3 regions of the Streptomyces sp. NPDC001770 genome follow, and region 2 is predicted to be linked to each of the others. Evidence: riboswitches for the same ligand, from Rfam matches in the RefSeq annotation. Region 2 holds a riboswitch; each other region holds the start of a gene.
The links. Region 2 has a riboswitch for cyclic di-AMP ahead of ACWCSV_RS33140 (M23 family metallopeptidase). Riboswitches for the same ligand answer to the same signal wherever they lie in the genome.

Region 1: it holds a riboswitch for cyclic di-AMP, as region 2 does, so the genes downstream of both, ACWCSV_RS08475 (LysM peptidoglycan-binding domain-containing M23 family metallopeptidase) here and ACWCSV_RS33140 (M23 family metallopeptidase) in region 2, are expected to answer to the same signal.
Region 3: it holds a riboswitch for cyclic di-AMP, as region 2 does, so the genes downstream of both, ACWCSV_RS30335 (M23 family metallopeptidase) here and ACWCSV_RS33140 (M23 family metallopeptidase) in region 2, are expected to answer to the same signal.

Annotation. Positions count from the first base shown of each region.
Region 1 covers NZ_JBSFFN010000006.1:157,409-160,672, forward strand. The annotation lists gene ACWCSV_RS08460 (helix-turn-helix domain-containing protein) at 1-303, shown strand, start outside; gene ACWCSV_RS08465 (DUF6126 family protein) at 377-562, shown strand; gene ACWCSV_RS08470 (tyrosine-protein phosphatase) at 583-1,392, opposite strand; cyclic di-AMP (ydaO/yuaA leader) riboswitch at 1,804-1,974, shown strand; gene ACWCSV_RS08475 (LysM peptidoglycan-binding domain-containing M23 family metallopeptidase) at 1,980-2,882, shown strand; gene ACWCSV_RS08480 (SGNH/GDSL hydrolase family protein) at 3,063-3,264, shown strand, end outside.
Region 2 covers NZ_JBSFFN010000064.1:20,211-23,474, reverse strand. The annotation lists gene ACWCSV_RS33145 (PP2C family protein-serine/threonine phosphatase) at 259-1,386, shown strand; cyclic di-AMP (ydaO/yuaA leader) riboswitch at 1,679-1,832, shown strand; gene ACWCSV_RS33140 (M23 family metallopeptidase) at 1,844-2,899, shown strand; gene ACWCSV_RS33135 (aldo/keto reductase) at 3,131-3,264, shown strand, end outside.
Region 3 covers NZ_JBSFFN010000045.1:29,879-33,142, forward strand. The annotation lists gene ACWCSV_RS30330 (GntR family transcriptional regulator) at 1-180, opposite strand, end outside; gene ACWCSV_RS30335 (M23 family metallopeptidase) at 474-1,238, opposite strand; cyclic di-AMP (ydaO/yuaA leader) riboswitch at 1,252-1,419, opposite strand; gene ACWCSV_RS30340 (M16 family metallopeptidase) at 1,633-3,015, opposite strand; gene ACWCSV_RS30345 (M16 family metallopeptidase) at 3,042-3,264, opposite strand, start outside.

The DNA.
Region 1 (3,264 bases), on a different contig from region 2:
GCCGGCGGGCCCGGCCGCGCCATGCAGGCCCTGCGGGTGCGCGTCCCGTACGGCGCGCAGGGTGACCTGGTGCGGGTCCACCCGGGGGAGGAGTGGCTTTACGTCCTCGAAGGGCGGCTGCGGGTCAGCCTCGGCGAATCCACGCACGAGCTCGGGCCCGGCGACAGCGCCCACTTCGACTCGCTCACCCCGCACCGGATCGCCGCCGCCGGACCGGAGGGCGCCGAGCTGATCTTCGTGCACACCCTGTTGCAGAGCCCCGCCGCCGAGCTGTGCCTCGGCGACGGGACCCGCCGGCGCTGACCGCGCCCGGCACCCCGGTGCCGCGCCCATTCCTCGTACGCCCGGCCCCGGGCGCACGGCAGAGAGGACCGTCATGTCCGATTCGGAGCACTACGACCCGCTGACCCCCCGGCAGACCGGTGTCCGCGACACCCGGGACACCCAGGAACGGAAGATGCCGCGCGGGATGGTCATCCGGCTGGTCGCCTATCTGGTCGCCGGGCATGTTGTCGCGGCCTTCCTCTACATCCTGTTTGCCGTCGCCGGGGGCAACCAGTAGCGGAACCGTACGGACGCCGCCTACGCCTCGTCCAGCAGCCTCTCGCGCAGCCGCTCCCTGGTCTCGCCGGAGAGCCGCAGCCCCTCCGCGAAGTAGCGCTCCGACGTGCCCCAGTTCTCCTCGATGGTGGCGAAGGCGGCGTCCAGATAGTCGATGTGCGCCCCGAACAGCGGGTTGAGCAGGCTCATCACCTCGGTGGAGACCAGGGGGTCCGCGCTGTCGCCGCGCCGCAGGCGGTACCGGCGGTGGGCGTCGTTGGACTTGAGGTAGTCCGCCGCGATCGCCTCGCGCTCCACCCCGACCGCGAGCAGGGTCACCGCCATCGTCAGACCCGCCCGGTCCTTGCCCGCGGCGCAGTGCATCAGCGCCGGCACACTGTCCTCCGCCAGGGCGTGCAGGACCCGGCTGTGTTCGGCCGTGCGGTCGGTGATGATCGAGCGGTACGAGGCGAGCATCCGCTCCGTACCCTTGCCGTCGGCCAGCAGTGAGCGCAGCTGCGCGATGTCGCCCTCGCGCACCAGACGCCAGAAACCGGCCCCGTCGGCGGGGTCCGAGAGTGGGATGCGGACGTTGCGGACGCCCGGCAGCTCCACGTCGAAGCCGTCCAGCTTCTGGTCGGCCGCGTTACGGAAGTCGAAGACCGTGTGCAGGCCGAGCCGGCCGAGGAAGACGGCGTCCTCCGCGGTGGCGGCGGCGAGGTGGCCGCTGCGGAAGAGCCTCCCGTGCCGTACCCGCCGTCCATCGGTGGTGGGCAGCCCGCCCACGTCCCTGAAGTTACGGACCCCGCTCAGCTCGGGTTCGGCCGGCGAGAACTGCGGCACCTGCGTCACAGCGGCTCCTCGGTGCTTCTGCGCGCCGGCGCTGCTCGCCGACGTCGGCTCGTCGCGACCCTACGACATCGCTCCGCGGTACCGAAGGGGCGGCGGCAGGTCCTCGCGGACTGAAGAACCGTCACCAGTGATGTGCGCGACATGTCCGTATTGTACGGATTTCACGCAACATCATCCGTTTATAGGGGAGATGGCGGGTGATCTGGTGAGCGGGATCATATCCGTGACCGTGCGTGCCCGGGGCGCCGGAGGACTCTCCTTCCGTCGTGCGGAATGCCAAGATCCGTAATCCACGGAGGGTGACCGGAAAAGAGTGCTGAAATCGACGTGCGGATTCCGTTCCGCTTGTGATGGCTTGTTCCGTCCGGCCCGGCTCGATTACGTTCACCATCACTCCGGACGGACCGCCTAATCCTGCCGCCGCCCGGAATTCGCACTCACTATGCGTGGCAGGAGCGGGGGACCCAGGTAAGCCGCCGACCGGAGTTGTTCCGGCCGGCTCGGGGTGAAGTCGTGTTCAGCACGACCGGGCATCTCCAGCCCGAACCCGACAGCTCACCTCGTAGGCGCCGGAGAGGAATTCCCCCATGCCCATCCCGGGTAAGCACCGTCGTAAGAAGTCCGGCCCGATCGCTCGCGGCATCCTCGCCGTCGGAGCCGGCGGCGCCGTCGTCGCCCTGCCGCTCCTCGGAGCCACGGGTGCCCACGCCGCTGAGCAGTCGGCCCCCACCGCCGCCCAGTCCGCCCAGCAGTCCGCCAAGACCTACAAGGTCGTCCCCGGCGACTACCTGGCGAAGATCGCCGCCCAGCACAAGATCAAGGGTGGCTGGGAGAAGCTCTACCAGGACAACCGCGAGGTCGTCGGCGGCAACCCGAGCCTGATCCTCCCGGGCATGAAGCTGACGCTCGGCGCCCAGGCGTCCGGCTCGGCCTCCAGCGCGTCCTCCGCCAAGGCCGAGACCGCGAAGACCGAGACCGCGAAGACCGAGAGCAGCACCGCGGCCAAGACCGGGACGAAGGCCGCCCCGGCGGCCAAGACCGAGTCCGCCGCGACCACCACCAAGGCCGCCGACAGCAACAGCACCGGCTGGACCACCCCGGTCGCCAACGCGACCGTCACCACGCAGTACCACGCCTCCGGCTCCATGTGGTCCAGCGGTTACCACACCGGCTCCGACTTCAGCGCCGCCACCGGCACCGTCGTCCGCGCCGTCGGGCCCGGCACCGTCGTCTCCGCCGGCTACGACGGCGCCTACGGCAACGAGGTCATCATCAAGCACGCCGACGGCATGTACTCCCAGTACGCGCACCAGTCGCAGCTGATGGTCTCGGCCGGCCAGACCGTCACCGGCGGCCAGCAGATCGGCCTCTCGGGTGCCACCGGCAACGTCACCGGCCCGCACCTCCACTTCGAGATCCGCACCACCCCGAGCTACGGCTCGGACGTGGACCCGATCGCCTACCTGCGTTCGCACGGCGTCTCCATCTGAGACAACTCCCGATGACGGTCGTCACGATCCGTCAGGGCTTCGAGGGGCGGTACGCGCAAGCGTGCCGCCCCTCTACTTATTCCGGCTTTACCAAAAACTGACCGGGTGGGCTATCTCACCCCCCGTCAACCCCTTCTTACGGTCGCGTAGGTCACATTGGAAGAGGCAAGATATGTGGCCGTGGCAGACGATTCGAGAATCCAGAAGACAGACATCATCGGGTCGTACGCGGCGATCGGCGACAGTTTCACCGAAGGAGTCGGAGACCCCGGACCCGACGGGACCTATGTCGGCTGGGCGGACCGTTTCGCGGTTCTCCTGGCGGACCAGCTTCCCGTCCTCGACGAGGCGACGAGCTCCGATTCCCTGCGCGGGGAATTCC
Region 2 (3,264 bases):
GCCGCTTCCATGCGCGGCGTGCAGGGGCTCGCGGCGCGGCGCGGAACTCATTGCCTCGCCGGTCCTGACCACCCGGCGTGCGCCGGGTGGCGGGGGGCGCTCACAGGGGAGTCGTGCGCTCCCCCCTATGGACGACGAGGAGTCGCCGCGCGGCGCGGTTCGGGCCAGCCTGGGCGGGGCGCGGTAGGTTCCGCAGCCGTGGCGGGACAGGGCAGGAGAAGCGCAGAGGTGGGGAAACCGCTGTACGAGCATGGCTGGATGGCCGGGGGTGTGGGCGCCCGGCGTTTCGTACGGATGCTGCCTGCCCTGCTCATCGTCGGCGGACTCGTCTTCGACATCGCGTCACCGCCCCGCTTCACGGCGGTGCCCCTCTTCGTCGCCGCCCCTCTCATCGCCGCGCCGTTCGCCTCCCGGGCGGGGACCATCCGGGTCGGTGTCGCCTCGCTCGCCGCCGTCATCGTGATGCGGGTGTACGTGGGCACCATCGGGCAGATCGTCCCGATCATCGAGACGCTCACCGTGTTCACCACGGCCGTGCTGGCGCTCGTCATCAACGGAGTCGTACGGCGCGGCAACGAGCAGCTCGCCTCCGCCCGGATCATCGCGGAGACCGCCATGCGCGCGGTGCTGCCCGTCCCGGCCGAACGGGTCGGCGGGCTCCATGTCGCCGCGCGGTACGAGGCGGCGCAGGCGGACGAGTACGTCGGCGGCGACCTCTTCGCCGTCGCGGACACCCCGTACGGCGTACGCCTCGTGCTCGGTGACGTACGCGGCAAGGGGCTCGACGCGGTCGAGGCGGTGGCGGTGATCATCGGCGCCTTCCGGGAGGCCGCCGAGCAGGAGGAGACGCTGGAGGGCGTGGCGCAGCGGCTGGAGCGGGCGCTGGCCAGGGACGCCGCCCGGCGCGGGGGGCTGGACCCGGTGGAGGGGTTCGTCACCGCGGTGCTCGCCGAGATCCCGCAGGGCTCCGCGACCTTGCGGATCGTCAACCGGGGTCACCCCGAACCGCTGCTGCTCCATGCCGGAGGAGCGCTGGACGTGCTGCGGCCGAGCATGCCCGCGCTTCCCCTCGGCATGGCGCTGGGCGCCTGGCCGGACCAGGTGGACGAGTGGGAGCTTCCGCCGGGCGCGACCCTGCTGGCCTACACGGACGGGCTCTCCGAGGCGCGTGACCGGGCGGGCGTCTTCTACGACCCGGCGGAGCGGCTGCGCGGGCGGATCTTCCCTGGTCCGGACGAGCTGTTGACGGCACTCACCGACGACGTCCGGCTGCACACCGGGGGCCGCTCGACGGACGACCTGGCGCTGCTCGCGGTCGCCCGGCCGGCGGAGGACCAGCCGGAGCGCCGGACCACCGTGCCGATCGTGGGCCGAGGGGGCGGCTGACGTGGTGGTGCGGGCCATCGTCCCGAGGCACTCCCGGGCTGCTCCGGGCCCACTGGGCGGGTGCGGCGACGGTCCGTAGCAGGCCGGTGCCGCTCGATAACATATGACACACCGTCAGAAAAGCAGGAGCGCACCGACAGTCCGCAAGTCGCCCCGATGAGTGGTGATATGCGGTGGTAAATCCCGCCCCGAAGTGGGAATGATCAAGGGGAACGGCTTGGAATCGGAGCCGTCTGTCTATTAACGTTCGATAACGCAGCGCGGTCGTCCCAGCCGTCGTCAGAGACGGCGCCGTGCGCGAGCGCCGAATTCCGCGAGGGAACCGGGGAACCACCTTCTTGGGGTGAATCGGGCACCTGTGTCTCGTCAGAGACGTCAGGCGCCCGTAGGAGACCTTCCTGCTCCGAACCCGTCAGCTAACCCGGTAGGCGAGAAGGAAGGAAAGGAGTGCGCCCCCGTGGCGTCCAACCAGCCTGCCCCAGAAGCCCCGTCACCCTTTGCCACCCTCGACGGTTTCGGTTCCCCCGGCGACTCCGACAAGGCGTGGGAGGAATGGAACCCCACCGAGGATTCCCTCCGCCCCGTACGCGGCCGGCACCGCGTGGCGAAGCAGCGTGGTCTCGCGCGTAGTTCCACCGTCCTCGGGGTCGGCGTCATCGCGGCCGTCGGTGCGGGCGGCATGGCCACCGCGCAGAGCAAGCCGCCGGTCTCCATCTCCCTTCCCGATTCGCTCGCGGACAACCTTCCCGACGTCAAGTCCGTGCCCGGGCTGGGCGCTCTGTTCACCGCGGCCGAGTCCGACGACACCCCCGCCCCGGTGGCGGCGGCCGCGCCGTTCACCACGGCCGGGCTCACCACGGCCGAGACCGAGCAGGGTGCCACCGACGCGGGCGAGGCCCTGCGCGCCCGTATCCTCCAGCAGGCGGAGCAGCAGCAGTCCGCCGCCGACGCGGACGCGAAGGCGGCCGAGGAGGCGGCGGCCGCCACCAAGGCCGCCACCGAGGCGAAGAAGCAGCAGGACGAAGCGGAGGCGAAGGCCGCCGCCGAGAAGAAGGCGGCCGAGGAAGCCGCGGCGAAGAAGGCCGAGGCCGAGAGACTCGCCAAGCTCGCCGCCGCCTACTCGCTCCCCACCTCCGCGTACACGATCACCTCAACCTTCGGCGAGGCCGGCACGATGTGGGCCTCCGGGCAGCACACCGGCCTCGACTTCGCCGCGCCGACCGGCACCCCGGTCAAGGCCGTGCACGGCGGAACGGTCAAGTCCGCAGGCTGGTCGGGCTCGTACGGGTACCGCACGGTCCTGGAGCTCGAGGACGGTACGGAGATCTGGTACTGCCACCAGTCCTCCATGGACGTGGTCGTCGGCCAGCAGGTCAGCACGGGCGACACCATCGGCCGCGTCGGAGCCACCGGCAACGTCACCGGCCCGCACCTCCACCTCGAAGTCCACACCCCGGACGGCACCGGCATCGACCCGATGGCCTGGCTGACCGGCAAGGGCCTCGCGGTCTGACGCTCGGCGTACCGCTCACCCCCGATCGCCGGCAGCCCTGACGCTCTACCCCCCCAGGACGTCAGGGCTGCCGGTCTCTTCCCCCTCCCCGGACCACGGGCTCCGGACGGGCTGCGGACAGGCTCCGGACGGGCTGCGGACGGGCTCCGGACCGAGGCCCCCGTCGGTGGCCGGCCACGATCGGAGCCCCGGACCGGAATACGTCCGTCCGTCCGCTCCGTTGAACCCCTCATGACTTCTTCTCTCCGCAAGCTCGGAACGTCCGGCCTCGAGGTCTTCCCCCTCGCCCTCGGCGGCAACGTCTTCGGCTGGACCGCCGACGAGGCCCAGTCCTTCGCGGTCCTCGACGCCTACACCGCGGCCGG
Region 3 (3,264 bases), on a different contig from region 2:
TCTGCGGGTGACCACGAACCCCTCCGACTCCAGGGTCCGCAGCGCTTCGCGCACGGGCACGCGGGAGACGCCGTAACGCCGCGCCAGGAGCTCCTCGGTCAGGCGACTGCCGCGTTCGTAGACGCCCGAGACGATGTCGTCACGGATTGCCGTGCATACCGAGTGCGCGGGAATGCGCATGTCCGAACCTCCGCCTTAATCCCCGCGAAACGCGGCCGATCGAAGCCTGCACCGTGACTCTATTGCAATCTGAGTGAATTTCCGATGGCGTACCGGAATTCGCACATATCTTTTGCCTGCGGAGCGGGTGGCCGGAGAGGTTTCGGGTGATATGCCGAAGCCCCGGCGAGGGCCGGGGCTTCGGGACGATCCGGGGCTGCCCCACGGCTGCCCCACGGCCGCACCGCGAAGCCGAACAGCAAGGCGGCGGGGTCGGACCGCGAGGTCACGGGGTCGGACGGTGAGGCCGCAGGTCAGACGGTGAGGCCGCGGGCCCGCAGATACGCCACGGGATCCATGTCGGTGCCGTACTCCGGGCCGGTGCGCGCCTCGAAGTGCAGGTGCGGGCCGGTCGCGTTGCCGGTGGCACCGGAGAGGCCGATGCGCTCGCCGGAGGAGACGCGCTGGCCGACGAAGACACCGAGGGAGGAGAGGTGGCCGTACTGGGTGTACGTGCCGTCCGTCATCCGCAGCACGATGTTGTTGCCGTACGCGCCGCCCCAGCCGGCCTCGACGACCGTACCCGCGCCCACGGCGAGGACGGGGGTGCCGGTGGCGGCGTGGAAGTCGACGCCCGAGTGGCTGCCGGAGGACCAGAGCGAACCGCCCGACTGGTAGCCGGTGCTGATGTATGAGCCCGCGATGGGCAGGTGGAAGGAGTTCAGGCGGGCGCGCTCGGCGGCGCGGGCGGCGCGCGCCTTCTCCTCGCGGGCCTCCCTGGCCCGTGCGGCGGCTTCGGCCTTCGCCTTCGCTTCGGCCTTCGCCCTGGCCTCCGCCCCGCGCTGCTGGGCCGCCGCCTGGTCGGCTATCCGGTCCGCGATGGAGTCCCCGAGCGACACCGCCTCGATGAGGCCGGTCCTGCCGGGCGACGGAACGGTGGAGTCGGCGGCGAGGGCCGGCGAGGCGATCGAGCCGACGACGCCGGTGGCGGCGAGGGCCGCGACGCCGGCGAACCTGGCGGTGGAGCGCGTCGGACGGCCCGGGGCACGATGCGTCCCGGTGGCACGGGTGAACGCCATGGAGGAGCGGGTCCTTTCCTTCCTTCTCGCCTACCGGGTTAGCTGACGGGTTCGGAGCAGGAAGGTCTCCTACGGGCGTTCGCGCCTCTCACGAGACGCGGGTGCCCGATTCACCCCAGGGACTTCACGGGTCCCCGGCTCCCCAGGCTCGCGCCTGACGGGGACTCGGCGATGACTGCCCGGCACCGCGAGTGCGGTACACAGTCGGCGGACAGCCGGATCGACGCTAGGCCGCAGCGCTTTCGATCACCAAACGGACAGGAAGTTTTGTAGCGTATCCCACAGGGCAGACAGCCACTCTTCCTTCCAAAGAGGACAAACGCCGCGACCCCGGTGGGATCTCTCCCACCGGGGTCGCGGCCGGGGCGTACCCGGTCGTGTGGTTGACGGCCGGTCAGCCGCTGACGACCGTCACCTCGCCGATGCCCAGCGCACGGACCGGATCGGCGATCTGCGCCGCGTCGCCCACCAGAATCGTCACCAGCCGGTCCACCGGGAAGGCGTTGACCACCGCGGCGGTCGCCTCGACCGTGCCGGTCTCGGCGAGCCGCGCGTACAGGTGGGCCTGGAAGTCGTCGGGCAGCTGCTGCTCGACCTGGTCGGCGAGGGTCGCCGCTACGGAGGCGGCCGTCTCGAACTTGAGCGGGGCCACCCCCACGAGGTTCTGCACGGCGGTCTCGCGCTCGGCGTCGGTCAGCCCGTCCGCCGCGAGGGTCCGCAGGACCTTCCAGAGGTCGTCGAGCGCGGGGCCCGTGGACTCGGTGTCCACCGAGCCGCTGATGGCCAGCATCGCCGCACCGGCGGGGCCGGAGTCCGGACCGCCGGCCGTGGAGCGGAGCACCTGGGCGAAGGCGCGCACGCCGTAGGTGTAGCCCTTCTCCTCGCGCAGCACCCGGTCGAGCCGCGAGGTGAGCGTGCCGCCGAGGCAGTACGTCCCGAGGACCTGGGCGGGCCAGACGCTGTCGTGCCGGTCCGCGCCGATACGGCCGATGAGCAGCTGCGTCTGCACAGCTCCCGGACGGTTCACGATGACCACGCGGCCGGTGTCGTCCGCGGTGATCGGCGCCACCGGGCGGGGGCTGCCGGCGTTGCCCGACCAGTCGCCGAGGGTGTCGGCGAGCAGGGCGTCGAGGTCGATGCCGGTGAGGTCGCCGACGACGACCGCGACCGCGGTGGCGGGGCGGACGTGCGCGTCGTAGAAGGCGCGCACGGCGGCCGCGTCGATCCGCCGCACGGTGTCCTCGGTGCCCAGACGCGGGCGCGACATCCGGGCGGTGGCCGGGAACAGCTCCTTGGAGAGCTGCTTGGCGGCACGGCGCGCGGGGTTGGCCTGCTCGTGCGGGATCTCGTCGAGGCGGTTGCCCACCAGACGTTCGATCTCGCTGTCCGCGAAGGCGGGGGCCCGCAGCGCCTCGGCGACCAGCCCGAGCGCCTTCGCCAGGCGGGAGGCGGGCACCTCCAGGGAGACCCGGACACCCGGGTGGTCGGCGTGCGCGTCGAGCGTGGCACCGCAGCGCTCCAGCTCGGCGGCGAACTCCTCGGCGCTGTGCTTGTCCGTCCCCTCGGAGAGGGCGCGCGCCATGATGGTGGCGACGCCGTCCAGGCCCTCGGGTTCGGCATCGAGCGGTGCTTCGAGGTGGATCTCGACCGCGACGACCTGCTGGCCGGGGCGGTGGCTGCGGAGCACGGTCAGCCCGTTGGGCAGGGTGCCGCGCTCGGGGGCCGGGAAGGCCCAGGGTCGGGCGTCGCCCGGGGCGGGCTGAGGGTGGAAGTCCATGGCTACTCCAGTCACGGCGGCGTCGCTCACTTGGCGGCCTCCTCGTGGGCGTCGGCGTCCGCGCCGTCCTCGGCACCCGTCTCGTCGGCCGGTTCGACCGGCTCGTAGACCAGAACGGCGCGGTTGTCGGGACGCAGCGTGGCCGCGGCGACCTCCCGCACCTCGTCGGCGGTGATGTCGAGGACGCGCCCCACGGCCGTCAGCGCGAGCTGCGGGTCACCGAACAGCACGGCGAAGCGGCAGAGTTCG